DNA from 2 places in the Pseudomonas sp. DP-17 genome. Region 1 is predicted to be linked to the other one. Evidence: predicted binding sites of a transcription regulator. Region 1 holds the regulator's gene; the other holds the start of a gene.
What was found. The regulator FliA, encoded in region 1, starts transcription of late flagellar genes. The targets are predictions, from matches to a motif close to CTAAAGTTTNNNNNNNNNNNGCCGNTAA.
Positions count from the first base shown of each region.

Region 2: motA (flagellar motor stator protein MotA) is a predicted target of FliA. The motif match lies at 10,935-10,962, and genes of this name have one in related genera.

Region 1 is NZ_JAKSXG010000001.1:296,420-312,299, forward strand. It holds gene MJ122_RS01385 (amino acid permease) at 1-822, shown strand, start outside; gene MJ122_RS01390 (ribonuclease T(2)) at 939-1,928, shown strand; gene MJ122_RS01395 (DUF2802 domain-containing protein) at 1,959-2,366, opposite strand; gene MJ122_RS01400 (chemotaxis protein CheW) at 2,368-2,847, opposite strand; gene MJ122_RS01405 (CheW domain-containing protein) at 2,926-3,870, opposite strand; gene MJ122_RS01410 (ParA family protein) at 3,983-4,771, opposite strand; gene motD (flagellar motor protein MotD) at 4,817-5,701, opposite strand; gene MJ122_RS01420 (flagellar motor protein) at 5,715-6,455, opposite strand; gene MJ122_RS01425 (chemotaxis response regulator protein-glutamate methylesterase) at 6,455-7,573, opposite strand; gene MJ122_RS01430 (chemotaxis protein CheA) at 7,633-9,831, opposite strand; gene MJ122_RS01435 (protein phosphatase CheZ) at 9,864-10,646, opposite strand; gene MJ122_RS01440 (chemotaxis response regulator CheY) at 10,666-11,040, opposite strand; gene fliA (RNA polymerase sigma factor FliA) at 11,238-11,987, opposite strand; gene fleN (flagellar synthesis regulator FleN) at 11,984-12,811, opposite strand; gene flhF (flagellar biosynthesis protein FlhF) at 12,976-14,286, opposite strand; gene flhA (flagellar biosynthesis protein FlhA) at 14,302-15,880, opposite strand, start outside.
Region 2 is NZ_JAKSXG010000012.1:203,873-219,752, forward strand. It holds gene miaA (tRNA (adenosine(37)-N6)-dimethylallyltransferase MiaA) at 1-532, opposite strand, end outside; gene mutL (DNA mismatch repair endonuclease MutL) at 611-2,518, opposite strand; gene amiB (N-acetylmuramoyl-L-alanine amidase AmiB) at 2,515-3,945, opposite strand; gene tsaE (tRNA (adenosine(37)-N6)-threonylcarbamoyltransferase complex ATPase subunit type 1 TsaE) at 3,953-4,420, opposite strand; gene MJ122_RS19570 (NAD(P)H-hydrate dehydratase) at 4,408-5,904, opposite strand; gene queG (tRNA epoxyqueuosine(34) reductase QueG) at 6,009-7,070, shown strand; gene orn (oligoribonuclease) at 7,167-7,709, opposite strand; gene rsgA (small ribosomal subunit biogenesis GTPase RsgA) at 7,799-8,830, shown strand; gene motB (flagellar motor protein MotB) at 8,952-10,010, opposite strand; gene motA (flagellar motor stator protein MotA) at 10,026-10,877, opposite strand; gene MJ122_RS19600 (HDOD domain-containing protein) at 11,011-12,522, shown strand; gene rhdA (thiosulfate sulfurtransferase) at 12,637-13,449, shown strand; gene asd (archaetidylserine decarboxylase) at 13,453-14,322, shown strand; gene MJ122_RS19615 (HPP family protein) at 14,397-15,374, shown strand; gene MJ122_RS19620 (molecular chaperone) at 15,503-15,880, shown strand, end outside.

The DNA.
Region 1 (15,880 bases):
TCGACGGGTGGCTTCATGCCCAATGGCGGCAAATCGGTGGTGGTTGCCCTGCTCGGCGTGATGTTCGCATTCCTGGGAGCCGAGATCGTCACCGTGGCCGCCGCCGAGTCGGCCAATCCCGGCAAGGAAATCATCCGCACCACCAGATCGGTGGTCTGGCGGATCTGCCTGTTCTACATCGGTTCGATCTTCATCGTGGTCGCGCTGGTACCCTGGAACAACCCGCACCTGGGCGATCCGACCTGGGGCTCCTATCGCGTAACGCTGGATGCCCTGGGCATTCCCTACACCGGCCTGATCGTCAACTTCGTTGTCCTCACCTCCGTGTGCAGCTGCTTCAACTCAGCGCTGTACACCGCTTCGCGCATGCTGTACTCGCTGTCCCGCCGCGGGGATGCCCACCGCATCATGCAGATCACCGGCCGCAGCACTGGCACTCCGTTCGTTGGCGTGCTGATCTCGAGCATCTTCGCGCTGGTGGCGATTGTCCTGACGGCCATGCAATGGATGGACGTCTACGACGTGCTGATGCAGACCACCGGGACCATCGCCCTGCTCGTCTACCTCGCCATCGCCTTTTCGCAACTGCGGATGCGCCGCAAGCTGGAAGCCGAAGGCAAGGACATCCAGCTCAAGGTCTGGCTGTTCCCCTGGCTGACCTACGCGGTGATCCTGTTTATCATCGGCGCGTTCATCGTCATGGTCTGGGAAGGCACCTACTTCTACGAAGTGGTGTATACACTCCTGCTGGCAGCTGTGATCGTAGCGATGGGCGTCATTGCTCAACGCTTCAATATCGGCACCCCGCGCAACGGCGACTGAATGCAATCATGCTCTGCCCGAAAAGCCCCTCCCAGGGGCTTTACTATTTCTGCTGCGAGCTCTGGCGGACTGGGACAGCGCAAATCGGCAACGCCGCATCACCACAGGATCAGCCAATGGACATTAAGCGCGTCGTCACAGGGATATTCGTTACGTTGTCGCTGATTGCCGGTCTTCGCGCCCAGGCCGTGGAAGTCACGCAAGGCACCTTCGATGTCACGACGCAGTGCGAGGCCTACCAGTCGTTCAAGAAAGGCAGCAACCCTGGCTCACTCGTCGTGCAACCGGGCGAAACCTACCGTATCGTCGAGGTCAACAAGCAGCAATATGACTGGGTCCGCGTGCAAGTCTCCAATGACTTGCGCTGGGTCTCCAGCGGCTGCGGCTCGGTCAGCGACCTGCTCATCGGCGGCCGTCAAACCGGCTCATCACAGTGCAGCATGGCCGACACCTACGACAGCTATGTGCTGGCCCTGACCTGGCAGCCAGGCTTCTGCGTGCATAACCCGGCTGGCGGCCAGAAGCCCGAATGCCAGGCGATGAAGGATGGCCGGTTGGCGGTGTCGAACTTCACATTGCACGGGTTGTGGCCGAACAAGACGCCATGCGGCAAGCGCTACGGCAACTGCCGAGGGGCATCCCTGGAGCTGAGCAACTCGACCCTGGAGTACATCAAGCCGTGGATGCCCAACTTCCAGTTCAGCACCCAATTCGGCAACTACGAATGGAAGACGCACGGCGTCTGCCAAACCGCTCTGAGCGATGACGATTACTTCCGTCTTGCCGTCGACCTGACGAAATCCTTCAACGATTCGACTCCCGGCAGCTATGTCCGGGAACACGTCGGCGGCACGATATCGAAGCAGACGTTTTACTCAAAACTGACCGATGAACTGGGCAGCACGGCGGCGGCCAACAACGCCCTGCTGATCTGCCGCGGCGACTACCTGGAGGAGATACGCATCGTGCTGCCCCAGGACTTCAGAGGCGCACGCTCCGTCAGGGAAATCATGGATGGCCACTTCGCTCCACGGCGCAGCGAAGACCGCAAGGAGTGCCGCTCCGACGCCATTTCCATCGAGGCCGCCGGTTACCGCCGCGGATAGCGATTCGTCACGAAAACAGCGGGCGCGGGCTCAGTCCCGCGCCTTGCCCTGATGCAGGCGGGCGACCAGCTCGGCTTCGGCCTGGGACAGGCCGCAGCTCTGGGTCAGGTCTTCGGGGCTTGCTCCCATGCCGACCAGGCGCGCGGCCTGGCTGAAGGACAGGCTGGTGGGGTCGCGCTGCTCGATGCGCACCAGGCGCTCGGGCAGCGGCGCGACCTGCTTGTTCAGCTCGCGCAGCTCCTCGCCCATGCGGACGTTGATCTGCTGGTAGGACTCGATGCGCTTGCCCTGCTCCTTCAGACGCTGCTCGAACACCGCGAGCTGCTTCTCCAGCTGAGCCGCCCGGGCTTCCTGGGCGCGCTGGCGGCCGAACAGCCAGACGCAGGACAGCGCGAGGCCCACGCAGGCGATACCGAGCACCACCAGAGCGATCAGCACCTCAGATGCTCTCCAGCTCCGACCACTCTTCCTCGGTCATCATCTTGTCCAGCTCGACCAAGATCAGCAGCTCGCCGTTCTTGTTGCAGACGCCCTGGATGAACTTGGCCGATTCCTCGTTACCGACGTTCGGCGCGGTCTCGATCTCGGACTGACGCAGGTAGACGACCTCGGCGACGCTGTCGACCAGGATGCCCACCACCTGCTTGTCGGCTTCGATGATGACGATGCGGGTGTTGTCCGAGACCGGCGCCGGGTCCAGGCCGAAGCGCTGGCGGGTGTCGATCACGGTGACCACGTTGCCGCGCAGGTTGATGATCCCCAGCACATAGCTCGGGGCTCCCGGCACCGGCGCGATCTCGGTGTAGCGCAGCACTTCCTGGACCTGCATCACGTTGATGCCGTAGGTCTCGTTGTCCAGGCGGAAGGTGACCCACTGCAGAATCGGATCTTCGGCACCTTGCGCTGACGTTTTCTTCATATCCCCTCGCCTCTTCTGGTTCCGCGCCGCCTGCGGCGCGGAGGTTGTCTTTCAATTCAGGTGGTTTTCAAGCCGGCCTCAAGGCTGCAGGCGCTTGGCCGCACCGCTAGCGATCAGTTCGGCCAGGGCCGAGACGTCGAGCAGCGCGCACATCTGGTCGATCACCGTGCCGGCCAGCCACGGCCGTTGCTGGCGCTGGCTGCGCCACTTCACTTCGGACGGGTCCAGGCGCACCGAGCGGCTGACCTGATGCACGGCCAGCCCCCACTCATAGCCCTGCACGGAAATCACGTACTGCAGCCCCTCGCGGTAGTCGTCGCGGTAGCGCTCGGGCATTACCCAGCGCGCGGTATCGAGCACCTTCAGGTTGCCGTTCTGGCCCGGCAGGATGCCGAGGAACCAGTCCGGCTGGCCGAACAGCGGGGTCAGGTCGTGCCCCGCCAGGGGGTAGATCGAGCCCAGGCACACCAGCGGCACGGCCAGGGTCAGCCCGGCGACGTCGAACAGCAGGCACTCGAAGGGTTCGGCCGCCCACACCGGGCGACCGTCGTCGAGCAGCTTCAGCGGCGCGGCGGGCAGCTCGGCACTGCCGGGCTGGTGCAGGTCGATGACCTGGCCCAGCTGCGCCGGCGGCTCATCGGCGACAACGGTTTCCACCGCCGGGGCAGTCGGCTCGGGCAAGCGCAGTTCAGCCGCCGGAGCCTGGATAGCCGGCGCGCGCGCGGGCACGTTCAAGCGCGCGTCGCGGACCTGCTCTTCGAGCACGGCCGCTTCGAATTCATCGAGACTGACGCTGGTTTCCGAAGTCTGCACCACCGCAGCCTGAGGCTCGGGAACCAGCGGCGCCACCGGCTCGCTGACCACCAACGCCACCGGTGCAACCGGAGCCAGGGCCACAGGCGCGGCAACGGGCTGCGCTTCCGGTTCCGGAGCGAAGTCTTCGAATGTAGCCTCCTGCAGCAGCGCATCCAGGTAGGACTGCAGTGCGAGCTGGGGGCGAGTGGCGGTAGCGGAACGACTCATGATGGATAACCGCGCAAGGTGACTGTCCAGCCTATCGGCAGCGGATGCGCCGCTCTTGAGCGCATCCGTCGGATTCTTTTGTTGGAGCCTGCGCTTCTCGGCGGCGCCATGGTCAGGCTACCTGGCTCGCCGGCACGTGGGCCAGCAGATGCTTGAGCAGCGCGCGGTAGGCGATCACGCCGCGGCTGTTGCTGTCGTTGCGCGAAGGCACGGTGCCCAGGCGGCTGGCGTCGCGCAGCTTGGTGTCCACCGGGATGAACGCCTGCCAGAGGGTGTCCGGGTAGGTGTCGCGCAGTACCCGCAGGGTGCCCAGCGAGGCCTGGGTACGGCGGTCGAACAGGGTCGGCACGATGGTGAACGGCAGCGCCTGCTTGCGCGAGCGGTTGACCATCTTCAGGGTATTGACCATGCGCTCCAGGCCCTTGAGGGCAAGGAACTCGGTCTGCACCGGGATCACCAGGTGCTGGCTGGCCGCCATCGCGTTGACCATCAGCACGCCCAGCAGCGGCGGGCTGTCGATGATCGCGTAGTCGAATTCGTTCCACAGCTGCGCCAGGCTCTTGGCGATCACCAGGCCCAGGCCGTTCTGCCCAGGCGACTGGCGCTCCAGGGTGGCCAGCGCAGTGCTCGAGGGCAGCAGGCGGATGTTCTCGTGGCTGGTGGGCAGCAGCAGCGACTCGGGCAGTCCCTCGGGCACGTTGCCCTGGTGCAGGAACAGGTCGAACACGCTGTGTTCTAGCGTGTCCGGGTCGTGGCCGAAGTAGCTGGTCATCGAGCCGTGGGGGTCCAGGTCGACGATCAGCACGCGCTTGCCGGCGTCCGCCAGCAGGCCCGCCAATGCGATGGAGGACGTGGTCTTGCCGACCCCGCCTTTCTGGTTGGCTACCGCCCAGACTTTCATAGTGCTGGCTCCCCGCAGGCCGTGTTTCGGTTCAGGGTGTTCATATCATTCAGTCCCTGCCGATGACGAAGAATTGACGGCGCCGCTGCCGGGCGCCTCGCTGGCAACCACTGGTGCAGTTTGCGTGCCAGCATGCCGCAACGCCGGGTCCGGCTGCGCCTTGCCGCTGCCCACGCCGCTGATGCTGCGGCGCACCTCCAGGTTGCGGGAGATCACCAGCACCACCCGGCGGTTGCGTGCGCGGCCATCCGCCGTGGCATTGTCCGCCACTGGCTGGAATTCGCCATAGCCCACCGCCGCCAGCCGACCGGCGTCGAGGCCGTCCTGGGCCAGCATGCGGACGATGCTGGCGGCGCGGGCCGCGGACAGCTCCCAGTTGGTCGGGTACTGCGAATTGTGGATCGGGACGTTGTCGGTGAAGCCTTCGACATGGACCGGGTTGCGGTAAGGCGCCAGAATCCTGGCGACCTTCTCGATGATTGCGAAGGCGGCGTCGTTGGGGATCGCGTCGCCACTGGGGAACAGCAGGCTGGAATTGAGGGTGATCTCGATCCAGAACTCGTTGCCGCGCACCGACAGCTGATCGGTAGCGATCAGGTCGCCGAAGGCCTGGCGCACGCTGTCGGTGATCTGCTGCAGGGTGTCCGGGTTGCCCTGGGCCTGGCCCTCGTCCTGCGGCTCGTTGAGCGATTCGTCCGGCTGCTGGGTGCGCGGGCGCTCCTCGCCGACGGGGATCGGGCGGATCGAGCGGTCCGGCTGGTTGAACACGCCGGTCAGCGTCTCCGAGAGGATCTTGTACTTGCCCTCGTTGATCGAGGAGATCGAGTACATCACCACGAAGAAGGCGAACAGCAGGGTGATGAAGTCCGCGTAGGACACCAGCCAGCGTTCGTGATTCTCGTGTTCCTCATGACGTCTGCGGCGAGGCATGCGCATCTCCCCCTCAGCCGACGAAGCCTTGCAGCTTCAGCTCGATGGAGCGCGGGTTCTCTCCCTCGGCGATGGACAGCAGGCCCTCCATGAGCATTTCGCGGTAGCAGGACTGGCGCAGCACGATGCTTTTCAGCTTGTTGCCGATGGGCAGCAGCAGGAGGTTGGCCAGGCCGACGCCGTAGATGGTGGCGACGAAGGCCACGGCAATGCCGTTGCCGAGCTGGCTGGGGTCGGCGAGGTTGCCCATCACATGAATCAGGCCCATCACCGCACCGATGATGCCGATGGTCGGCGAATAGCCGCCCATGGCCTCGAACACCTTGGCGGCGGCCAGGTCGCGGCTTTCCTGGTTGTACAGGTCGACTTCGAGGATGCTGCGGATGGCTTCGGGTTCGGTGCCGTCCACCAGCAGTTGCAGCCCCTTGCGTGCGTATGGGTCGCGCTCGGCATCGGCGACGGTTTCCAGGCCCAGCAGGCCTTCCTTGCGCGCCGTCATGCTCCAGCCGACGACGTGGTTGATGCCGCCGACCAGGTCCACCTTGGGCGGCAGGATCATCCAGCGCAGCATGGTCACGGCGCGCTTGAGCACCGCCACGGGAGTCTGCAGCAGCGCGGCGGCGAGGGTGCCGCCCACTACGATCAGTGCCGCCGGGCCATTGGCCAGGGCACCGACGTGCCCGCCCTCGAGGAAGTTGCCACCGATGATGGCGACCAGCGCGAGAATCAGGCCGACCAGGCTGAGGACATCCATCAGCCGCAGGCCTCGGTCAGGTGCCGGCCAATGTCGTCGAGGCTGTAAACCGCGTCGGCCAGGCCTGCCTTGGCGACCGCCATGGGCATGCCGTAGATCACGCAGCTGGCTTCATCCTGGGCCCAGACCTGGGCGCCGCCCTGCTTGAGCATCCGCGCGCCTTCGCGGCCATCGGCGCCCATGCCGGTGAGCACCACCGCCAGGACCTTGTCGCCATAGGCCTTGGACGCGGAACCGAAGGTCACGTCGACGCAGGGCTTGTAGTTCAGCCGCTCATCGCCGGGGAGGATACGCACGGCGCCACGAGCGTCGACCATCATCTGCTTGCCGCCGGGAGCCAGCAGGGCCACCCCGGGACGCAGGATGTCGCCGTCCTCGGCTTCCTTGACGGTGATCTTGCACAGCTTGTCCAGGCGCTCGGCGAAGGCCTTGGTAAAGGCCGCCGGCATGTGCTGGATCAGCACCAGGGGCGCCGGGAAGTTGGCAGGCAGCTGGGTCAGCACCCGCTGCAGCGCCACCGGCCCACCGGTCGAAGTGCCGATGGCTACCAGCCGGTAGGGCTTACGCTTTGGGGCGGCAGAGGTCGCCGCAGCCGGAGCGGCCGGCGCATGGCTGCCGCCCGAGGAAACGGGAGCGGCCGGGCGCGCGCTGCCGGCAGCGGGAGTCGAAGCCGGTGCGGCCGGGCTCGACGAGTACGAAGAGTACGCGGCGAAGCGGCGGTTGCTCCTGGCGATGGTGTGGACCTTCTCGCACAGCAGCTGGCGGACCTTATCCGGGTTGCGCGAGATGTCCTCGAAATTCTTCGGCAGGTAATCCACCGCGCCGGCATCCAGCGCATCCAGGGTCACCCGCGCGCCCTCGTGGGTCAGCGAGGAGAACATCAGGACCGGCGTCGGGCAGCGCTGCATGATGGTCCGCACGGCGGTGATGCCGTCCATCAGCGGCATTTCGTAGTCCATGGTGATCACGTCGGGCTTGAGCGCCAGGGCCTGATCAATCGCCTCGCGGCCGTTGGTCGCCGTGCCGACCACCTGGATCTGCGGGTCAGCCGAAAGAATCTCCGAGACACGGCGGCGGAAGAACCCCGAATCGTCCACCACCAGGACTTTGACAGCCATAGACACTCCTGAAAAAACTTCTTCCATCACATGGGCGAGCCGCGGCCCGCCCATGGCGGTCAGATACGACGGGCGTAGCGCTTGAGCATGCTCGGCACGTCGAGGATCAGCGCGATGCGCCCGTCCCCGGTGATGGTCGCCCCCGCCATGCCCGGCGTGCCCTGCAGCATCTTGCCCAGCGGCTTGATCACCACCTCTTCCTGGCCCACCAGCTGATCGACCACGAAGCCGATGCGCTGGGTGCCCACGGAGAGGATCACCACATGGCCCTCGCCCGGCTCGTCATGTTGCGCGCCCGGCACCAGCCAGCGCTTGAGGTAGAACAACGGCAGGGCCTTGTCGCGGACGATCACCACTTCCTGGCCGTCGACCACGTTGGTGTTCGACAGGTCGAGGTGGAAGATCTCGTTGACGTTGACCAGCGGGAAGGCGAAGGCCTGGTTGCCCAGCATCACCATCAGGGTCGGCATGATCGCCAGGGTCAGCGGGACCTTGATGACGATCTTCGAGCCCTGGCCCTTGGTCGAGTAGATGTTGATGATCCCATTGAGCTGGGAAATCTTGGTCTTCACCACGTCCATGCCGACACCGCGGCCGGAGACGTCGGAAATCTCGGTCTTGGTCGAGAAGCCCGGGGCGAAGATCAGGTTGTAGCAGTCGGACTCGGACAGGCGATCGGCCGCGTCCTTGTCCAGCAGGCCCTTCTCCACGGCCTTGGCGCGCAGCACGTCCGGGTCCATGCCTTTGCCGTCGTCGGAGATCGACAGCAGGATATGGTCGCCTTCCTGCTCGGCGGACAGCACCACCTTGCCCGAACGCGACTTGCCGGCGGCCTCGCGCTCGTCCGGGCCTTCGATGCCGTGGTCGACCGCATTGCGCACCAGGTGCACCAGCGGGTCGGCCAGGGCTTCGACCAGGTTCTTGTCCAGGTCGGTCTCTTCGCCGATCAGCTCGAGGTTGATCTCTTTCTTCAGGTTGCGCGCCAGGTCGCGGACCTGCCGCGGGAAGCGGCCGAAGACCTTCTTGATCGGCTGCATGCGGGTCTTCATCACCGACGACTGCAGGTCGGCGGTGACCACATCGAGGTTGGAGACGGCCTTGGCCATCGCCTCGTCGCCGCTGTTCAGGCCCAGGCGCACCAGGCGGTTACGCACCAGCACCAGTTCGCCGACCATGTTCATGATCTCGTCCAGGCGGGCGGTGTCCACGCGCACGGTGGTTTCCGCTTCGTTGGCCGGCTTCTCGGCGGCCGCAGCGGCGGGCTTGGCCGGCGCAGGCCTGGCGGCAGCGGCAGCGGGCTTGGGCGCCGGAGCCGGCTGGGCGGGCGGCTGGGCGGCCACGACCGGTTCTTCCTTCGCGCCGGTGAACTGCCCCTTGCCGTGCAGCTCGTCGAGCAGCTTCTCGAATTCGTCGTCGGTGATGTTGTCGTCGCCGCCCGCAGCCGCAGCTTCCTCGGGCTTGGTCGGGGCAACGGTTTCGACGGGAGGAGCTTCTTCCTTCGCGCCGGTGAACTGGCCCTTGCCATGCAATTGGTCGAGCAGCGCTTCGAACTCGTCGTCGCTGATCTCGTCGCCACCGGCCGGCGTTTCGACAGCGGCAGCCGCAGCCGCCTTGGCAGGCTCCTTGGCGCCAGCGCTGAACTGGCCCTTGCCATGCAGCTGGTCGAGCAGCGCTTCGAATTCATCATCGGTGATGTCGTCGCCACCGCTGCCAACCGGCGCGACAGGCGCTTCGGAGGAAGGCTCGAGGGCATCCATCAACTGTTCGAATTCATCGTCGGTGATGTCACCGTAAGCCGCCGGTTCAGCCGGAGCCGCAGCCACCACGGGCTGGGCAGCTGCGGGAGCGGGAGCCTCGGCAGGAGCGGCGTTCGGGTCGGCCAGGCGCGACAGCGCGGCCAGCAGCTCGGGAGTCGCCGGGGTCGGCTCCTGCGCGTCACGCACCTGCTGGAACATGACGTTGACGGTATCCAGCGCCTGCAGCATCACGTCCATCAGCTCGGCATCCACGCGGCGTTCGCCCTTGCGCAGCATGTCGAACACGTTCTCGGCGATGTGGCAGCACTCCACCAGCGCATTCAGCTGGAGGAAGCCTGCCCCACCCTTGACGGTGTGGAACCCACGGAAGATGGCATTGAGCAGGTCCATGTCTTCCGGACGGCTTTCCAGCTCGACCAGTTGCTCGGACAGTAGCTCGAGAATCTCGCCGGCCTCCACCAGGAAGTCCTGGAGGATTTCGTCATCGGCGTCGAAGCTCATTCGGATGCTCCCTCTACAGCGTCAGCGGACGCTTAAAAACCAAGGCTGGACAACAGATCGTCGACATCGTCCTGACCGGACACGACGTCCTTTCTTGTATCGGCAGCAATCTGCGGACCTTCACCCTTGGATGATCTTTCTTTTTCCACCGCGTCGCGCATGCTCTCGTGGTCATGCTCGATGCCGGCGTAGCGATCCACCTGGCCCGCCATCCAGACCAGCTTCACGAGGTTCGACTCGACTTCGGTCACCAGCTTGGTGACGCGCTTGATCACCTGTCCGGTGAGGTCCTGGAAGTCCTGCGCGAGCAGGATGTCGTTCAGGTGCGCGGAGAGTTTGCGGCTGTCCTGGGCGCTGATGTAGAGGAACTGCTCGACGCGCTTGGCCAGGTCGCGGAAGGCGTCCGGGCCCAATTCGCGGCGCATGAAGCGCGACCAGTCTTCCTGCAGCTCCTTGGCCTGGGTCTCGATGTGCATGACCACCGGGGTGCACTCTTCCACCAGGTCCATGGTGCGGTTGGCCGCTTTCTCGGTCATCGTCACCACGTAGGACAGGCGATCGGTCGCATCGGCGATCTGCGAGACTTCCTGGGCGCGCGGGGAGCTGGGGTCGATCTGGAAGTTGACGATGGCGTTGTGCAGCTCGCGGGTGAGCTTGCCCACTTCCTGGTAGAGCCCGCGATCACGCGCCTGGTTGAGTTCGGAGATCAGTTGCACGGCGGTCTGAACGTCGCCCTGCTCGAGGCATTCGACCAATTCGCGCGCGTGTTTTTTCAGGGTCGACTCGAAGTCACCCGCGGATTCGTTGAAATCCATGACGCCCTCTATGCCGGCCTTAGCTGCCGACCCGCTCGAAAATCTTCTCGATCTTTTCTTTCAGCACCTGAGCGGTGAAAGGCTTGACCACATAGCCGTTGACCCCGGCCTGGGCCGCTTCGATGATCTGGTCGCGCTTGGCTTCGGCGGTGACCATCAGCACCGGCAGGTGCTTGAGGCGCTCGTCGGCGCGGACCGCACGCAGCAGGTCGATGCCGGTCATACCGGGCATGTTCCAGTCGGTCACGAGGAAGTCGAAGTTGCCGCTGTGCAGCATCGGCAGCGCAGTGGTGCCGTCGTCGGCCTCTGCGGTGTTGGTGAACCCCAGGTCCCGCAGGAGGTTCTTGATGATGCGCCTCATCGTGGAAAAGTCGTCCACGATGAGAATTTTCATATTCTTGTCCAAACCTGCCTCCATCGATACCAAACGCGCCCTGGCGGGCGTGCCGTCAATTCATTGAGCGCCGAGCGCTCTTCGCTGTGGGGGCGTCAAAGGAACGTCACCCAGAAATTCGTAAGCCTTTAACTTGCCTAGGGAAAATTCCTTCAGCCTTTTCGCTAGGAACAAGCAGGCGCGAAACTACCCGATGCTCAGCGAGCGCGCCACTCCGCCAGACGCGAACGCAGGCGCGCGGCGCACTGGCTGTGCAACTGGCTGACCCGCGATTCGCTGACGCCCAGCACCTCGCCGATCTCCTTGAGGTTGAGTTCCTCGTCGTAATAGAGGGCCAGCACCAGTCGCTCGCGCTCGGGCAGCTTGGTGATGGCATCGGCCAGCGCCGCCTGGAAGCGTTCGTCTTCCAGCCCGTGGGACGGCTCGTTGTCGTGGTGCGAGGCGTCCTCGGCAAAGCCACTGCCCTGGTCACCGTCCTGCAACATGTCGTCGAAGCTGTACAAACGGCTGCCCTGGGTGTCGCTGAGGATGCCGTAATAATCTTCGAGGCTCATATTGAGTTCGGCAGCAACCTCCTGATCTTTAGCGTCGCGTCCGGTTCTCGCCTCGACGGCGCGGATGGCGTCACTGACCATGCGGGTGTTGCGGTGCACCGAACGCGGAGCCCAGTCGCCCTTGCGCACCTCGTCGAGCATGGCGCCGCGGATGCGGATGCCGGCGTAGGTCTCGAAGCTTGCACCCTTGCCTGAATCGTATTTCTTCGCGGCCTCCAGCAGGCCGATCATGCCGGCTTGCATCAGGTCCTCCACCTGCACGCTGGCCGGCAGACGGCCGAGCAGGTGGTAGGCGATGCGCTTGACCAGAGGCGCGTGCTTCTGGATCAGCAGTTCCTGGGAGTTGTGCGCCTGTGCCTTGCTGTACATACGCGCTCCGGAGGCCGCGGTCATACGGCCGAACCCGTGGGATGTTGCACCAGGCGCTCGACGAAGAACTCCAGGTGCCCTCGTGGGTTGGCCGGCAGCGGCCAGCTGTCGACCTTCTGCGCCACCGCACGGAAGGCCAGGGAAGCCTTGCTGCGCGGGAACGCCTCATACACCGAACGCTGCTTCTGCACCGCCTTGCGCACCGACTCGTCGTAGGGAATGGCGCCGACGTACTGCAGCGCCACGTCCAGGAAACGGTCGGTCACCTTGGTCAGCTTGGCGAACAGGTTGCGGCCCTCCTGGGGGCTGTGGGCCATGTTCGCCAGTACGCGGAAGCGGGTCATGCCGTAGTCGCGGTTGAGCAGCTTGATCAAAGCGTAGGCATCGGTAATCGACGTGGGTTCATCGCAGACGACCAGCAGCACTTCCTGCGCTGCACGGACGAAGCTCACCACCGAGTCGCCGATGCCGGCAGCGGTGTCCACTACCAGCACGTCGATGTTGTCGCTGATGTCGCTGAAAGCCTGGATCAGGCCGGCGTGCTGCATCGGCGTGAGGTGCACCATGCTCTGGGTGCCCGAGGCCGCCGGGACGATGCGGATGCCGCCGGGTCCCTGGAGGATCACGTCGCGCAGGTCGCACTCGCCTTCGATGACGTCGGCCAGCGTGCGCTTGGGCGACAGGCCCAGCAGCACGTCGACGTTGGCCAGGCCCAGGTCGGCGTCCAGCAGCATGACGCGGCGGCCGAGATCGGCCAGCGCCAGCGACAGGTTCACCGACACGTTGGTCTTGCCCACGCCACCCTTGCCGCCGGTGACTGCGATTACCTGAACGGGATGCATACCCATATCAATACCTTGTCTCGTCGTTCGACCGTCGCGTTTCTGACGCTTCGGCTAATCCGGCGGCGGTGCTCCACTGCTGCCGGTGCTCGCGGATCGTCTTGCAGAGCATCCGCATCGCTTGGACGGCTCAACCGGCCGTCCCACGCCCCACCCGGGGCTCACAATCTTCAGCTGGCGCGACGCACCGGCTGCTGGTAAAGGCCGGCGAACATGTCGGCCATGGCGTCTTCGCTGGGTTCTTCCGGCGACTGCAGGCTCACCGCGCGGCTGACCAACTGGTGCGCGCGCGCCACATGCAGGTCATCGGGAATCTTCGGCCCGTCAGCCAGATAGGCTACCGGTAGATGCTGGCTGATAGCCAGAGCCAGAGCTTCGCCGAGGCTTCCCGCTTCGTCCAGCTTGGTCAGGATGCACCCGGCCAGCCCACAGGAGCGATAGTTCTGCCAGGCGGACTTGAGCACCTGGGCCTGGCTGGTCGCGGCCAGCACCAGATAATTCTTCACGTTCAGGCTCAGCGAGGACAGCGCTTCGAGCTGCATGCGCAGCGCCGGATCGTTGGCGGGCAAGCCCGCGGTATCGATCAGCACCAGGCGCTTGCGCGCCAGCGGGGCCATGGCCTGGATCAGCGACTGGCCCGGATCGACCAGGGTCACCGGCACGTTGAGGATGCGGCCCAGGGTCTTGATCTGCTCCTGGGCGCCGATGCGGAAACTGTCCATCGACACCAGGGCGATGCTCTGCGCGCCGTATTTCAATACGTAGCGCGCGGCCAGCTTGGCCAGGGTCGTGGTCTTGCCCATGCCGGCCGGGCCGACCAGGGCGATCACCCCGCCCTGCTCCAGCAGGTCGATTTCCGGGGTACTGATCGAGCGCGCCAGGTGCGCCAGCAGCATGCGCCAGGCCTGCTTCGGATCGGCAATGGAAGCCACGCGCTCCAGCAGGCTGCGCGACAGGTCGGCCGGCAGCCCCATGCGCTGAAGGCGGCGCCACAGGTTGGCCTGTTTCGGACGCTGGTTCTGCAGCTGGTTCCAGGCGATGGAGCCCAACTGGACTTCGATCAGTTCACGCAGGCCGTTGAGCTCGAAGCGCATGGCCTCCAGCGCCTGCTGACCGGCAGCGGCCGGCGCCGGGGCGACCGGTGCGTCCATGGCTTCGGCCAGGGTTTCGGCAGCGCTGCGACGCGGCTTCTCGGTGCCGTACATTTGACGGTCCTTGCGCACGCCATCGCCGGCACGGGCGGGAGCCGACAGGTCCGCCTTCGCCTGGGCGATCTTCGCCTGGGTCTTGCGCAGCTCGGCCTCCAGCGCCGGGTTCGGCTTGCTGGCCGCCACCGGGGCCTGGTAATCCAGCGCCGCGGTCAGCTCCACGCCGCCGGCGACACGGCGGTTGCCGATGATCGAGGCGTCCGGGCCCAGCTCGTCGCGGACCAGTTTCATGGCCTGACGCATATCGGCGGCGAAGAAGCGTTTTACCTGCATGGCCTTGGACCTCAATCAGTTCTGCCCAACAGTGGCGACAATCGTGACTTGTTTGTTGTCGGGGATTTCCTGGTACGCCAACACATGCATGGTGGGGACTGCCATCCGGGCGAATCGGGACATCATCGCGCGGACCGGACCCGCCACCAGCAGAATTGCAGGCTTGCCAAGCATCTCCTGGCGCTGCGCCGCTTCAACCATCGAGCGTTGCAGCTTCTCGGCCATTCCGGGCTCCAGCAACATGCCGTCTTCGGAGCCCTGTCCGGCCTTCTGAAGACTATTCAGCAATATCTGTTCCAACCTGGGTTCCAGGGTGATCACAGGCAGCTCCGGCTCTAGTCCCACAATGGTTTGCACGATTGCGCGGGACAGCGCGACACGAACCGCCGCCACCATCGCGGCGGGATCTTGACTCTTCACCGCCACGTTGGCGATGGCTTCGGCGATGGTACGGATGTCGCGCACCGGCACCTGTTCCTGCAGCAGCGCCTGCAGCACCTTGAGCAGGGTCGACAGGGAAATCATCCCCGGCACCAATTCCTCGGCGAGCTTGGGCGAGGTCTTGGCCAGCAGCTGCATCAGTTGCTGGACTTCCTCGTGACCGAGCAACTCGTGGGCATGCTTGTGCAGCACCTGGTTCAGGTGGGTGGCGACCACGGTGCTGGCGTCGACCACGGTGTAGCCCAGGGACTGCGCCTGGTCGCGCTGCGAGGCCTCGATCCACACGGCCTCCAGGCCGAAGGCCGGATCCTTGCCGGCGATGCCGTTGAGGGTGCCGAACACCTGGCCGGGGTTGATTGCCAGGTCGCGGTCCGGGTAGATCTCCGCTTCCGCCACGCTGACGCCCATGAGCGTCAAACGATAGGCGTTGGGTAGCAGGTCGAGGTTGTCGCGGATGTGCACCGACGGCATGAGGAAGCCCAGGTCCTGGGAGAGCTTCTTGCGCACGCCCTTGATCCGCGCCAGCAGCTGGCCGCCCTGGTTGCGGTCCACCAGCGGAATCAGGCGGTAGCCCACTTCCAGGCCGACCATGTCCACCGGGGTCACGTCGTCCCAGCCCAGCTCCTTGGTCTGCTCGGCGCGCTGCGCCGGCAGCAGTTCCTGCTGGGTCTGGGCTTCCTGCTCGGCCTTCTGGCTGGCCTGGCGCTGGCGATGCCAGATCAGGTACGCGCCGGCGGCGGCCAGGCCGCCCAGGCCGACGAAGGACACGTGCGGCATGCCCGGAACCAGGCCCATGGCGATCAGGATGGCGGCAGAGATCGCCAGCGCCTTGGGCGAAGCGAACATCTGGCGGTTGACCTGCTGGCCCATGTCCTCGGCGCTGGAAACGCGGGTCACCATGATCGCGGCAGCGGTGGACAGCAACAGCGAGGGCAGCTGCGCCACCAGACCGTCACCGATGGTCAGCAGGGCGTACACCTTGCCGGCATCGCCGAAGCTCATCGAGTGCTGGATCATGCCGATGGCCACGCCACCGATGAGGTTGATGAAAAGGATCAGCAGGCCGGCGACGGCGTCACCGCGGACGAACTTGCTGGCACCGTCCATGGAGCCGTAGAAGTCGGCTTCCTGGGCGACTTCCGCGCGACGCTTC
Region 2 (15,880 bases), on a different contig from region 1:
CAGTCATGGACATACCGCTCACACGGTACACCTCGAGGGCACGGACAAGCCGCTGGGGGTCGTTGGGATGGATACGTGCGGCCGACTCCGGGTCGACGCGGGCCAGCTCTTCGTGCAGGACGCTCCAGCCTTCGGTGGCGGCCCAGGCTTCAAGCTCAGCGCGCACGGCAGGGTCGGCGCTGGGCATATCGGCCAGACCTTCCAGCAACGCCTTGAAATACAACATGGTGCCGCCGACCAGCAGCGGGATCTTCCCGGCCGCAGTGATCTCGGCCATGGCCGCCAGGGCGTCGGCACGGAATTCCGCTGCCGAATAGGCCTCGCTGGGGTCGCGGATATCGATCAGGCGGTGCGGAAACGCCTCCAGCACCTCGCGGGACGGCTTGGCAGTGCCGATATCCATGCCGCGATAGATCAGTGCCGAGTCCACGCTGATCAACTCCACCGGCAGCAGGCGCGCCAACTCCAGCGCCAGGTCGGTCTTGCCGGCAGCGGTGGGACCCATGAGGAATATTGCGGGAGGCAGGGACATCGGAAGCTCGTTATCGCGCACTGCTGAATCGATTGGCGTGCAGTTTACTGCACTTTCCTGAACGCAGGCTTACGAAAATCAACGTCCCCGCAGGAACAGCTTGTCCAGTTCGTCGAGCCCCAGCTGGGTCCAGGTCGGCCGGCCGTGGTTGCACTGGCCGCTGCGCTCGGTCACTTCCATGTCGCGCAGCAGGCCGTTCATCTCCGGCAGCGTCAGGCGGCGATTGGCGCGCACCGCGCCGTGGCAGGCCATGGTGCCGAGCAACTCGTTGAGGTGCGCCTGGATGCGGTCACTGGTGCCGTATTCCAGCAGGTCGGCGAGCACGTCGCGCACCAGCTGGGTGGCCTCCGCCTGCTTGAGCAACGCGGGAATCTGCCGGATCGCCAGGGTTTCCGGGCCGAGCCGCTGCAATTCGAAGCCAAGCCTGGAGAACCAGGCGCCATGTTCCTCGGCGCAGTCCGCCTCGCGCTCGCTGACTGCGATGGACTCGGGCACCAGCAGCGGCTGGCCGCGCAGGCCTTCGCTGGCCATGGCGGTCTTCAGTCGCTCGTACATGATGCGCTCGTGGGCGGCATGCATGTCCACCAGCACGAGGCCGTGGGCGTTCTCGGAAAGGATGTAGATGCCCTTGAGCTGCGCCAGGGCATAACCCAGCGGCGGTACGTCCTGGCTGCTTTCCAGCAACGCCTGCGGCGCCTGGTCGGGCAGCGGAGCGAAGTAGGCCTTGTAGGCGCCCTGGGCTTCCTGGATCGGCGGGATCTCCGGGCGCGTCTGCTGGTAGCTGTAACCACCACCGCCACCACTGGAACCGCCGGAAGCCGGGCTCGGCTGCCAGGCACGCGCAGCGGCCGGGGCTTCGAGCACCGTCTCGGACAGGCGCATCTCGCCCTGCGGGCCGAACTCGCCGGCCTCCGCACCGGTGGGGCGCGGCACGGTCAAAGTGGTCGCTCCCGGCGGCGCCAGTTGGTCGTCCGGCCGCACTTCCGCCAGTGCCCGGTGCAGGGTGCCGTAGAGGAAGTCATGCACCATGCGGCTGTCGCGGAAACGCACTTCATGCTTGGTCGGGTGGACGTTGACGTCCACCACCGACGGGTCGACCTCGAAGAACAGCACGAAGGTCGGATGACGACCGTTGTACAGCACGTCGCGGTACGCCTGGCGCACGGCGTGCGCGACCAGCTTGTCGCGCACCATGCGGCCGTTCACATAGAAGTACTGCAAGTCCGGCTGGCTGCGGGAGAAGGTCGGCAGGCCGACCCAACCCCACAGGTGCAGACCGTTGCGTTCCACTTCGATGGGCAACGCCTGCTCGAGGAACCCGGTGCTGCACACGGCACCCACGCGGCGGGCGCGGGACGCTTCGTCCTTGGCTTCGTGCAGCGAGAGGATGGTCTTGCCGTTGTGCCGCAGGTGGAAAGCCACGTCGAAGCGCGCCAGCGCCAGCCGCTTGATGACTTCCTGCAGATGATCGAATTCGGTCTTCTCGGCACGCAGGAACTTGCGCCGCGCCGGAGTATTGAAGAACAGGTCGCGCACTTCGATGCTGGTGCCCACCGGATGGGCCGCCGGCTTCACGGTGGATTCCATGTCGCGGCCCTCGACTTCCACCTGCCAGGCCTGCTCGGCGTCGGCAGTACGCGAAGTCAGGGTCAGGCGCGAGACGGAGCTGATCGAGGCCAGCGCTTCGCCGCGGAACCCCAGGCTCATCACCCGTTCAAGGTCTTCGAGCTCGCGGATCTTGCTGGTGGCGTGGCGCGCCAGGGCCAGCGGCAGGTCGTCGGCGGGAATTCCGCTGCCATCGTCGCGCACGCGCAGCAGCTTGACGCCGCCCTGCTCGACCTCGACGTCGATGCGCTTGGCGCCGGCGTCCAGGCAGTTTTCCAGCAGTTCCTTGACAACCGACGCAGGCCGCTCGACCACTTCGCCGGCAGCGATCTGGTTCGCCAGCCGCGGGGTGAGCAGCTGGATTCGGCGCACCTCACTCATTGCTGCGACGCCAGAGAGGTGCCCGGAATCTTCAGCACCTGGCCAATCTTCAGCTCGTCGCTCTTGAGCGAATTGGCGCTGCGGATCGAAGCGGTGCTGACGTCGAAGCGGCTGGCAACCATCGCCAGGCTGTCGCCACTGCGCACCACGTATTCGCGCGGACCGGAAGCCAGTTGGCCGCCGTCACGCAGCGAAGCAATGTAGGTGCCCGGCGGCGGAGTCTGTACGAAATACTGGCGCACGCCGCTGGCGATGGAGCGCGCCAGCGCCTGCTGGTGCGAGCCACTGGCCAGCTTGGCGGATTCGTTCGGATTGGAGATGAAGCCGGTTTCCACCAGGATCGACGGGATATCCGGGGACTTCAGCACCATGAAGCCGGCCTGCTCCACGCGACGCTTGTGCAGCGGCGTGACACGGCCGACGCTGGTCAGCACCTTGTGACCGACGTCCAGGCTGGAAGACATGGTGGCGGTCATCGACAGGTCGAGCAGCACACCGGCGAGCATCTTGTCCTTGTCGTCGAGGTTCACGCCGCCGTCGCCGCCGATGAGGTCGGAGCGGTTTTCCGTGTCAGCCAGCCAGCGCGCGGTCTCGGACGTTGCGCCACGGTCGGACAGGGCGAACACCGAGGCCCCGAAGGCGCTGCGGCTGGGCGCGGCGTCGGCGTGGATGGAGACGAACAGGTCCGCGCCCTTCTTGCGGGCAATCACGGTGCGGTTGCGCAGCGGGATGAAGTAGTCGCCGGTGCGCGTCAGTTCGGCGCGGAAGCCCTTCATCTGGTTGATCTGCCGCTGCAGTTCGCGGGCGATCGAGAGGGTGATGTTCTTCTCGTGCAGGCCGTTCGGGCCGAGGGCGCCGGGGTCTTCGCCGCCGTGACCGGCATCGATGGCAATCACGATGTCGCGCTTGCCGCCGCTGCTGGGTGCGGGAATCTTGGCCACCGACTGCGCAGGGCTCACCGGCGTGGCGGGCACGCTGGGCGTCGGGGTCGCAGGGACGTCCGGAGCGATATCGGCGCCCTGGTCATAGAGATCGACGACCAGGCGATTGCCATACTGCTGGTTTGGCGGCAACACGAAGCTCTTGGGCGTGACCGCGTTCTTCAGGTCCAGCACCAGGCGCAGGTCGGTGGGCGAGCGCTGGGCGGAGCGCATCGCCGTAATCGGGGTATTGCCGAGCTTGAGCTTGTCGAGGGCAGCGGACATCTGCGCGCCGTTGATGTCGACGACGATGCGGTTGGGCGCACTCAGGGTGAACAGACTGTGCTGCACGGGACCGGACAGATCGAACACCAGGCGTGTGTTGTCCGGCGCGCGCCAGATGCGCACGCTCTTGATTTGCGTGGCGGCAGACACCTCGCCGGCAAAGAATGCCAGCAGAACGGACACCCCGATAAACAACGCCCGAAGGCGCAACCCCCAACCCATCTTTTTTCTATGCTCCCGTGGCCAGGGCGGCACACCAGGCTTCGCCCCGTGTTCCGTGCGGGTCGAGGCGCAGCATGCGTCCGCCCGCATGCGGAACAATGGTAATGTCCATGTCGGCCTTTGGCAAAATGCCTTTGCCGCGCTCCGCCCACTCGATCAGGCACAACGCATCGCCTTCGAAGTAGTCGCGAATACCCAGAAACTCCAGTTCCTCGGGGTCGGCAAGGCGGTAGAGGTCGAAGTGGAAGGCGCGCAGATCGCCGATTTCGTAGGGTTCGACCAGGGTAAAGGTCGGACTTTTTACCGATCCGCCATGACCCAATCCCCTCAGGATGCCGCGCGACAGCGTGGTCTTGCCCGCTCCCAGGTCGCCATGCAGGTAGAGGATCCCGCGTCCCCCGGTCGCCTCGGCAATCCGGCGGCCGAGATCGACCATGGCCTCTTCGCCATCGGCGAACAGATTCAGTTCAGGCATGGGGACAACTCCTCGAGCAACTGACGAACGGCAGGAATCAGATCAGCGGCAGCCAGACCGCGCCCCTCTGCGCCCAGCGACTCGCCGGCGCGCGCATGCAGCCAGACTGCCAGGCAGGCGGCATCGAAAGCAGGCAGCCCCTGCGCCAGCAGCGCACCGAGGATGCCGGACAGCACATCCCCCAGCCCCGCGCCGGCCATGGCGGGATGCCCGTGGTTGCACAGCGCCAACCGGCCGTCCGGTGAGGCGACCAGGCTGCCGACACCCTTGAGCACGACCACTGCCTGATAGCGCTGCGCCAGCGCGTGCGCGGCTCTTGGCCGGTCAGCCTGGACCTCGGCGGTGGGAATGCCCAGCAGGCGCGCTGCTTCGGCCGGATGGGGCGTGATCACCCAGTCGCCGGACGGACGAGCGACCAGGCCTTCAGCCAGCAGGTTGAGCGCGTCGGCGTCCCACACCTGCCGGCGCTCCAGGCTAGCGGCGGCGCTGACCAGTACGCGCCCCCAGGCCTGGCGGCCGACACCGGGGCCGATCACCAGCACATCGGCGCGCTCGGCGAGGCGCAGCAGCTCAGCGGAAGAAGAGACGCCACGCGCCATCAGCTCAGGCCGGCGAGCCAGTGCAGCGGGTACGTGAGCGGCACGGGTCGCCAGCGACACCAACCCGGCACCGCAGCGCAGCGCGCTCTCGGCGGCCAGCAGCACGGCGCCGCCCATACCGGTATCACCACCGATCACCAAGGCGTGGCCGAACAGCCCCTTGTGCGCGGCCTTCGGGCGCGCAGCCAGGCGAGCCAGCGAGGCGGGAGCGAGACGGCGCGCCACGCCGTCCTCGGAAATCAGCGCAGGATCGGCATCGAGTCCGTCGAACACCAGCTCGCCGCATTGATCGGGGCCTTGAGCGGTGAACAGGCCGAGCTTGAGGCCGATGAAGGTCACGGTCAGGTCGGCATTCACCGCACAGCCCAACACTTCTCCCGTGTCGGCACTGAGGCCGGAGGGAATGTCCACGGCCAGCACCGGCAGGCCGCTGGAGTTGATCGCAGCGATAGCCGAGGCGTAAGGCTCGCGCACCTCGCCACCCAGGCCGGTGCCCAGCAGCGCGTCCACCAGCACACCGCGCAGCTCAGCGCGATCACTCCAGGTCTCGATATCCACGCCGACCGAGCGCGCTTCGCCATGGGCCGAAGCCGCATCGCCGGACAGGCAGGAGACATCGCCCGCCGCCAGCACGCGCACGCTCCAGCCGGCGCGCAGGGCCAGGGCGGCGATCAGGTAGCCGTCGCCGGCGTTGTTGCCGTGGCCGGCCAGCACGGTGATCTCGCCGGCATCCGGCCATTGCCGACGCAGGGCGCGCCAGGCGGCGTGGGCGGCGCGGCGCATCAGTTCGAAGCCGGGCGTACCGGCGGCGATCAGGCGCGCATCGAGGTCGCGCACCTGCTGGGCGCTGTACAGATTCAGAGGCAATTCGTCGTGGGCAGTCATCGCGGTTCCGGGCGGCAGAATGTGTCGCCTTGGCGTTCGGGCGGGCCGACGCCGGCAAGGTCTGGCAGAATTATACGCACCCGGACTTCGCTTTCTCGCCTTCCATGCACGATTCGACACTCGACTATGCCGACCTCGCCCTCTCCATCAAGGAGTGGGGGCGTGAACTCGGCTTCCAGCAGGTCGGCATCAGCGGGCTCGACCTCGAGGCCCACGGCGAGCATCTGCAGCGCTGGCTGGAAGCGGGCTACCACGGCGAGATGGAATACATGGGCGCCCACGGCAGCAAGCGCTGGCGGCCGGACGAACTGGTGCCAGGCACCCTGCGGGTGGTGTCGCTGCGCATGGACTACCTGCCCGGCGATACGCGCATGGCACAGGTGCTGGCTGATCCGGAGAAGGCCTATGTGTCGCGCTACGCCCTGGGCCGCGACTACCACAAGCTGATCCGCAAGCGCCTGCAGCAACTGGCCGAGCGCATTCAGCAGCAGATTGGCCCGTTCGGCTTCCGCGCCTTCGTCGACAGCGCGCCAGTACTGGAGAAGGCCATCGCCGAGCAATCGGGCCTGGGCTGGATCGGCAAGAACACCCTGGTGCTCAACCGCAAGGCCGGCAGCTACTTCTTCCTCGGCGAGCTGTTCACCGACCTCCCGCTGCCGGTGGACGAGCCGCACGGCACAGAGCATTGCGGGCGCTGCTCGGCCTGCATGGACATCTGCCCCACTGCCGCTTTCGTCGCGCCCTATGTGCTGGACGCGCGGCGCTGCATTTCATACCTGACCATCGAACTGAAGGGCTCGATTCCCGAGGAGCTGCGCCCGCTGATCGGCAATCGCGTGTTCGGTTGCGACGATTGCCAGATGGTCTGCCCGTGGAACCGCTTCGCCCGCGCCACCGACCAGGGCGACTTCCAGCCGCGCCACAGCCTGGACAATGCCGCATTGGCGGAGCTGTTCCTGTGGACGGAGGAGGAATTCCTCAGCCGCACCGAGGGCTCGCCGCTGCGGCGCGCCGGTTACGAGCGCTGGCTGCGCAACCTGGCCGTGGGGCTGGGCAATGCACCGTCGACCATTCCGGTGATCGAGGCGCTGCGCGCGCGGCGGGAGTTCCCGTCGGAACTGGTGCGAGAGCATGTGACCTGGGCGCTGCATCGGCACGGCGCCTGAGTTCCTTGCAGGGCGTATAACGCACCAGCGTTGTCCGCCTCGCGCCAGTCGGCGCATAGCCCGTTCCAGGTCATGCGCCAACGAAATGCCGACCACTCAGAGTTTGATGAAGTGCTCGCGGTAGTAGCGCAGCTCGGCGATGGACTCGCGGATGTCGTCCAGCGCGAGGTGGGTGTTGCCCTTCTTGAAGCCGTCACGCACCGCCGGCGCCCAGCGCGCGGCCAGTTCCTTGAGGGTGGAGACATCCAGGTTGCGGTAGTGGAAGTAGCCTTCCAGCTTCGGCATGTGGCGGTAGAGGAAGCGGCGGTCCTGGCAGATGCTGTTGCCGCAGATCGGCGAGCTGCGCTTGGGCACCCACTTTTCCAGGAAGGCGATGGTCATGGCTTCGGCTTCGGCGGCGGAGATGGTGCTTTCGCGCACGCGCTGGGTCAGGCCGGACTGGCCGTGCTGGCGGGTGTTCCATTCATCCATGCCGGCGAGCAACTCCTCGCTCTGGTGCACGGCGATCACCGGGCCTTCCTCGAGGATGTTCAGGTCACTGTCGGTGACGATGGTCGCCATCTCGATGATGACGTCCTTGTCCGGGTCCAGCCCGGTCATTTCCAGGTCGATCCAGATCAGGTTCTGCGGGTTCTGCATGATGGGGCTCCTCAGCTCAGCCCTCTAGTTTAGCGGGAAGCGGGCGTGCGCATGCTAAACTGCGGCGCGATTTTCCCTGTGGATACCCTATGGCCAAGCGTCACCTCACCCGCCGGCAGAGCTGGCGGATCGAAAAAGTCCAGGAGGAACGCGCCGCCCGCGCGGCGAAGCGCGAGTCGCGTGCCCTGGAAGAACTGGAAGGCGGCGACCTCGGCCCGGAACAGACCGGCCAGGTGATTGCCCACTTCGGTGTGCAGGTGGAAGTCGAGGCCCAGGACGGCGACGCCGCCGGCCAGGTGTTCCGCTGCCACCTGCGCGCCAACCTGCCACCGCTGGTGACTGGCGACCAGGTGGTCTGGCGGCCGGGCAACCAGGGCATCGGCGTGATCGTCGCGCAGCTGCCACGCACCTCCGAGCTGCGTCGCCCGGACATGCGCGGCGTACTCAAGCCGGTGGCGGCCAACGTCGACCGCATCGTCATCGTCTTCGCACCACGCCCCGAACCCCACGCCAACCTCATCGACCGCTATCTGGTGGCCGCCGAGCACGCCGGCATCGAGCCGTTGCTGCTGCTGAACAAGGCCGACCTGATCGACGAGGACAATGCGCCCTTCCTCGATTCGCTGCTGGGCACCTACCGCGAGCTGGGCTACCCGCTGCTGGAGGTGTCGGCCGCCAACGGCCTGGCACTGGACGCCCTGCGCGCCGCACTGAACGAGCACGTCAGTGTGTTCGTCGGCCAGTCCGGCGTGGGCAAGTCCTCGCTGGTGAATGCGTTGCTGCCGGGCGTCGACACCCGCGTGGGCGACCTGTCGGAAGTCACCGGCAAGGGCACCCACACCACCACCACCGCGCGGCTGTTCCACTTCCCGGCCGGCGGCGACCTGATCGACTCCCCCGGCATCCGCGAATTCGGCCTCGGCCATGTCAGCCGCGACGACGTGGAGGCGGGCTTCATCGAATTCCACGACCTGCTCGGCCACTGCCGCTTCCGCGACTGCAAGCACGACCGCGAGCCGGGCTGCGCGCTGCTCAAGGCGCTGGAGGACGGGCGCATCTCGCCGCAGCGGATGGCCAGCTACCGGCACATCCTCGCGGGCCTGCCGGAAGACGAGTACTGAGCGAGTCGCGGAGCGTCTTACGCCTCACTCGCTGCACCGATGTTGCATGGGGTCTGCAGGAGCGAGCCCATGATCCAGCCCCAAAGCAGAAGGCCAGCTTTTCAGCTGGCCTTCGCGCTTCTCACTGCTGCTTGTTCAGCTCGTCGAGCTTCAGCGTGCCACCGTCGTCGAACAGGTTGAGCTTCTGCTTGAGCTGGTCCGGCGGAAGCGGGTCGCCCTGTCCGGCGGCCGGCTGGGCCGGCGCGACATTGGGCGCCGCCGTGCCCGGAGCCGCCGGAGCGGCGCCCTGGGCCGGCTTCTCGGCCTTGCCGTCCTGGCCTTCGATGGCGCGCTGGGCCTTCTTGGTCAGGACGATGATGTCGATGCGGCGGTTCACCGGGTTGAGCGGCTGGTTGCGGTCGAACAGCGCGGACGAGGCATAACCCACCACCCGGGCGATCTGGTCCTGCGGGTAGCCGCCGGCCTCCAGCGCCCGGCGCGCAGCGTTGGCGCGATTGGCCGAGAGCTCCCAGTTGCCGAACTCGCCGTTGCCGGCGTAAGGCTTGGCGTCGGTGTGGCCGCTGATGCTGATCTTGTTCGGCACCTGCTTGATGGTCTCGGCCAGCGCCAGCAGGATGTCCTCGAAGTACGGCTGCAGGCGCGCGCTGCCCAGGTCGAACATCGGCCGGTTGTCCGAGTCGACGATCTGGATGCGCAGGCCGTCCTGGGTGATCTCGAACAGGATCTGGTCCTTGAAGCGCTTGAGGGTCGGGTTCTCGTCGACCTTGTTCTGCAACTCCTGCAGCAGCAGCTCCAGGCGCTCCTTTTCCACCTGCTCGGCAACGTCCTGCGCCTGTTGCTCGGTGATCTTGGCATTCTCGTCCGGGTTGACCCGGGTCTCGTCGGCGTCCGGCTGGGCCTGGATCTGCGGGTTCAGCGTCTTGTCCGGCGCCGGCGTCGGCGTGCCGCCCAGGTCGATGACGTAGGGACTGGCGCTCTCGGTGAAACCGATCGGGTCCTGGAAGTAGCCGGAGATGGCCTTCTTCTGCTCGGGCGTGGCCGAAGACAGCAGCCAGAGCACGAGGAAGAACGCCATCATGGCAGTGGCGAAGTCGGCGAAGGCGATCTTCCAGCCACCACCATGGTGGCCGGCTGCGTAGCGTTTGACGCGCTTGACGATGATCGGCTGGTTGTTATCCATGCGTCAGGCGACCCATCAGCGACCGCGAACGGCCTGCTCCAGCTCGCTGAAGCTGGGGCGATGCGCCGGCAGCAGCACCTTGCGGCCGAACTCGACGGCCAGCGAAGGCGGCATGCCGGAGGCGGAAGCCACCAGGCAAGCCTTGATCGATTCGTACAGGTTCAGCTCTTCCTTGGCGTCGTGTTCCAGGGCGTTGGCCAGCGGGCCGACGAAGCCGTAGGCGGCGAGAATACCGAGGAAGGTGCCCACCAGCGCCGCGGCGACATGGTGGCCGATCTCGGCCTGGCTGCCCTGGCCGAGCAGGGCCATGGTGATCACGATGCCCAGCACCGCGGCGACGATACCGAAGCCCGGCAGGGCATCGGCCACGCGGGTGACGGCATGGGCCGGGTGTTCGAGGTCTTCCTTGAGACTGCCCAACTCCATGTCGAACAGGCCTTCCAGCTCGTGGGGGGCCATGTTGCCGGAGGACATGATGCGCAGGTAGTCACAGACGTAGGCGGTCATGCGTTCGTCCTTGAGCACCGCCGGGTACTTGCTGAAGATCGGGCTGGCGGCCGGGTCCTCGACGTCGGCTTCGATGGCCATCATGCCTTCGCGGCGGCTCTTGTTGAGCACCTCGTAGAGCATGCCCAGCACTTCCAGGTAGAAAGTGTGGGTGAAGCGGTTGCCGAACATCTTCGGCGCCTTCTTCAGCACGGTCATGAAGGTGCTGCCAGGGTTGGCCTGGAGGAAGGCACCCAGCGCCGCGCCGCCGATGATCAGCACTTCGAACGGCTGGATGATGGCCGCGATCTTGCCGCCGGAGAGCATGTAGCCGCCGAGGACGCTGCCCAGAATGACGATGATGCCGATGATTTTTGCCATGGGGACCGGACTGAAACGGTGAACAGAAAGGGAGGCACTATTCCCGCCTCCCTGTTGTTATCGGAGATTTCGGGCAAGACTATAGGCCGAAAACACTAAAAACCAGTTCGGCGCCTCACGCATGTCAAAGCAAATGCTTCATCCAGAGCGTCTCAAGGCCTGGCTAAACCAGCTGGAATCTCTGCCTTTGCCCGTTCCCCTGGAGCAACGCGATCACATTCGCCGGGCGCTGAACGACAGCCGCCGCTCGATACGGGACATTGCCGACCTGCTGCAGGACGCGCCGACACTGGCTTTCGCCATCCTGCGCGAGGCCAACCGCGCGGCAAGCGCCAAGGACAATCCGGCGGAAAGCCTGGAAGTCGCGCTCAACCGTCTGGGCCTGAGCCGCGCCAGCCAATTGCTCGACAGCCTGCCGGCGGTACCCGAGGCACAGATGCCGCGTGCGCTGAACCAGCTGCTGCTGATCAGCCGTCACGCCATGCAGCAGGCCAGCGGCCTGTTCGCCAACCGCCTGGCGCGGCTGTGGCAGGAAATCCACTGGGGCAGCCTGTTCACCCTCGCGCCGCTCTGGGCGCTGGCCACCGCCAAACCCGAACTGCTGGAGAACTGGCAGCGCCAGGTCTATGGCCTGGGCCGCTGCAGCAGCGAAGTGGAGGAGGAGTTGCTCGGCACCCGCCTGCTGCCGCTGTGCCGCGCACTGGCCGACAGCTGGCGGCTGCCGGACTGGGTCGGCCAGGGCTACGCCCTGCTCAGCGACGACAAACGCCTGCTGGTGCGCGCCCTGCACGTCGCCCATACCGAGCACGATCCACTGGGCCAGCAGCAGCGCCTGGACGCCGACCCCGAACTGCAGCGCTGGCTGACCCGTCCGGCTAACACCATCCTCCTCGCCAACAGCCTCGCCATGGCCGCGCACCAGTCCTGGGGCGGCGTGCACATGCTGCGCTGGCAACGCCTGACCAGCCTTTACCTGCAGATGCCGCTGGAAGAATTGCAGCAGACCGTCCACGGTCTTGCCGCACAAAGCGCTCGCCGCCACGCGCGGCCGCTGCTCTGGCACCCGGCCGAGGCGTTGCTCTGGCCCTGGGCGGCGCGCCGCTGGCTCAATGGGCCGAAAACCGAGGAACCGGCCAAGGCGCCGGACACCCTGGCCGAATGGCGCCAGCACTGCACCCGCCTGATGCAGTCGCCCAGCCCGTTTGGCAACGCCGTGCAATTGCTCGACTGCGCCACCGACGCGCTGCTGGCCTGCGGTCTGCAGCGCGGGATGATCCTGCTGGCCGACAAAAGTGGCAGTTGGCTGCAAGCGCGCCGGTACTTCGGCCTGGACGGCGAGATCGGCGACTTCAAGCTGGAAGTCGCCGCCAGCCCGGTGCTGCGAAAACTCCTGCAACAACCCGGTCAGCTGCGCCTGAGCCCGGCCAACATCGCCGAGTTTTCGGCATTGCTTCCCGGTTCGCTGAAAGCTCTGATCCCCAGCGAACACCTGCTGCTGCGTTCGCTGGGCAATGGCGCGCGGGTGGTCATGCTGGTGGTTTGCGACCGTCACGGCCAGCCATTGGCGGACCTTCACGCCCAGGCGTTCGGCCGGACCGCTCAGTGCATCGAGCACGCGGTGAGGCACATGGCGCGAGGCGCCTGATCGGCGAAAGGTTTGCGCCCCGCCGCGTCCCCTTTAAACTAACCGCCCTCAAGGGGTAGCCCAGGGCGCCTGCTCACGTTGCCTCCGCCACCGTTCCCGCCGGGAGACTCCGACATGTCCGCCTTCTCCGCCCTGCCCCTGGTGATCGAACCGGCTGACCTCGCCAGCCGCCTCGAAGCCCCCGAACTGATCCTGGTCGACCTGACCAGCGCCGCACGTTATGCCGAAGGCCACATCCCCGGCGCCCGCTTCGTCGCCCCTGCGCGCACCCAACTGGGCGGCCCGGCACCGGGCCTGCTGCCAGCCAAGGCCGATCTGGAAACGCTGTTCGGCGAACTGGGCCACAACCCCGATGCCGTCTACGTGGTCTATGACGACGAAGGCGGTGGCTGGGCCGGTCGCTTCATCTGGCTGCTGGATGTGATTGGCCACCACAACTATCACTACGTCGACGGCGGCCTGCATGCCTGGCTCGCTGACGGCCTGCCACTGAGCCAGGACGTCCCTGCGCCTGCCGGCGGCCCGCTGCCGCTGACCCTGCACGACGAACCCACCGCCACCCGCGAGTACCTGCAGAGCCGCCTGGGCGCCGCCGACCTGGCCGTCTGGGACGCTCGCAACCCCAGCGAGTACAGCGGCCAGAAAGTCCTCGCCGCCAAGGCCGGCCACGTGCCCGGCGCCGTCAATTTCGAATGGACCGCCGGCATGGACCCGGCCCGCGCCCTGCGCATCCGTACCGATATGCCGCAGATCCTTCAGGACCTGGGCATCACCAAGGACAAGGAAGTGATAACCCACTGCCAGACCCACCACCGTTCCGGCTTCACCTACCTGGTGGCCAAGGCTCTCGGTTATCCGCGGGTCAAGGGCTATGCCGGTTCCTGGTCGGAATGGGGCAACCATCCCGACACCCCCGTAGAGGTTTAAGGAATGTCGTTCAAAGATCGTCTGTTCATCCTCGCCCAGTACCTGCTGCCGCATCACCTGCTGTCGCGCCTGATCGGCTGCGCGGCCGAGTGCCGCGCGCCCTGGTTCAAGGATCGCCTGATTCCCTGGTTCGCCCGCCGCTACCAGGTCGATATGCGTGAAGCCCAGGTCGAGGACCTGAGTGCCTATGAGCACTTCAACGCCTTCTTCACCCGCGCTCTCAAGGAAGGTGCGCGTCCGCTGGACGAAAGCGAAGGCGCAGTGCTCTGCCCGGCCGACGGTGCCATCAGCCAGCTCGGCCCGATCGAGCATGGCCGCGTGTTCCAGGCCAAGGGCCACAGCTACAGCCTGATGGAACTGCTGGGCGGCGACGCCGAGCGCGCCGCGCCCTTCATGGGCGGAGAGTTCGCCACCGTCTACCTGTCACCCAAGGACTACCACCGCGTGCACATGCCGCTGGCCGGCACCCTGCGCGAAATGGTCTACGTGCCGGGCCGCCTGTTCTCGGTGAACCAGCTGACCGCCGAGCAGGTGCCGGAGCTGTTCGCCCGCAACGAGCGCGTCGTGTGCATCTTCGACACCGAGCGCGGGCCGATGGCCGTGGTGCTGGTGGGCGCGATGATCGTCGCCTCCATCGAAACCGTGTGGGCCGGCCTGGTCACGCCGCCCAAGCGCGAACTGAAGTCCTTCTCCTACGACGAGGCTTCCCGCGCGCCGATCCATCTGGAGAAAGGTGCCGAGCTGGGCCGCTTCAAGCTGGGCTCCACCGCCATCGTGCTGTTCGGCCCCGAGCAGGTCCGCTGGGCGGAAAACCTCGCCGCCACCAGCGCCGTGCGCATGGGCGAGCGCCTGGGCGGCGCGCGCCAGGGCTGACGCCTGCTGTCCATAAGGCAGGCGGCCAACGAGCCGCCTGCCACTGCTTTGTGCCTCATCGTGCCAGTTCTGCCATGAATCGTTTCCTGCACCTGATGGGCTGGCGAGCCAACGCCACCAGTCATCTTGAAAAATGGCTCTCCGCCATCGGAGCGCTCTGCGGCATCGCCGCCATCTACGCCGTTACCCACTGGGTATTGCCCGGCGAAGCGGCCATCTGGGTCGTCGCCTCCATGGGCGCCAGCGCCGTGCTGCTGTTCGCCGTTCCCCACGGCGTGCTGTCGCAGCCCTGGGCAGTGCTGGGCGGGCAGGTACTCTCAGCCCTGGTCGGGGTGATCTGCCAGAAGCTCTTCCCTGAGCAATCCTTTACCCCGGCCCTGGCAGTGGGCGCGGCCATCCTGGTGATGCACTACGCCCGCTGCATCCACCCGCCGGGCGGTGCCACCGCGCTGGCGGCGGTCTCCGGCGGGCCGGCGATCAGCGCCCTGGGCTTTCACTATGTGCTCAGTCCGGTGCTGCTCAATGTGGTGCTGATCCTTGCCGTCGCCGTGGCCTTCAACGGACTGTTCGCCTGGCGCCGCTATCCCGCTCCGCTGGCGCGCCTGCCGGCCACGCCGAAGCTTTCCGCCGGGCCGGCGCCGGAAGACCTGTATCACGCGCTGCGCAAGATGGATTCCTACATCGACGTACAGTTCGACGATCTGTTGAAGATCCTCCAACTGGCCCAGCAACACGCCCAGGCACAGCGCCTGACGCCCGACGACATCCTGCTCGGCGCCAGCTACAGCAATGCCCAGAGCGGCGATGCCTGGGCCGTGCGCCAGGTGATCGACGACCACCCGGGCAAGCGCGGCCGCCAGGACCAGGTGGTCTACAAGGTGGTGGCCGGTGCAGGCAAGGGCAACACCGGTGTCTGCCGGCGCCAGGACCTGCTCGACTGGGCCGCGCATGCGGTGATGCCCCAGGGGGACGGGTGGGTCCGCGTCACCGCCCAGGATTCGTCGCGCGACGCTCTGCAACGCCAGATAAAAGGCGAAACGCCACTGCCGTGACCTGTCCGCGCACCAGTCGGGCGATGGGCTGCGGCGGGCCACGGATGCTGCTAGAGTTCGGAAAAAGCCGACAGTAATGACCAACCGGTTCGTACAACGAAGCGGATTGTGGAGAAACCATTCCCGCCATGGACAACAGTCCCCAGCAGTTTCTACGTGTCCCCACCCCGACGCACGAGAGCCTGAGCTTCTGCAACGCCAACACGCGCGAGCTGAAAAACTGGCTGGATCACCTGCCCAAGGCCAACCTCGGGGAGACTGCCCGCCAGCTCTACCAAGGCCTGATCGAACTCAACCAGCTCAAGCTGCCGGTCGAAACGCGTCTGCAATTGCTGGAGCTGTTCCGCCCGGAAGTCCACTTCGTCTGCCATAACCTGGAGCGGCATTTCCTCAACCAGTCCATTGTCCTGGACGAGCGCCCGCGCAAGGTCGCCAATCTCTGCCAGGCGCTGCAGAACCATCTGGCCATCGGCTACAAGCTCATCGTCGTACGTGAAGCTTCGCGC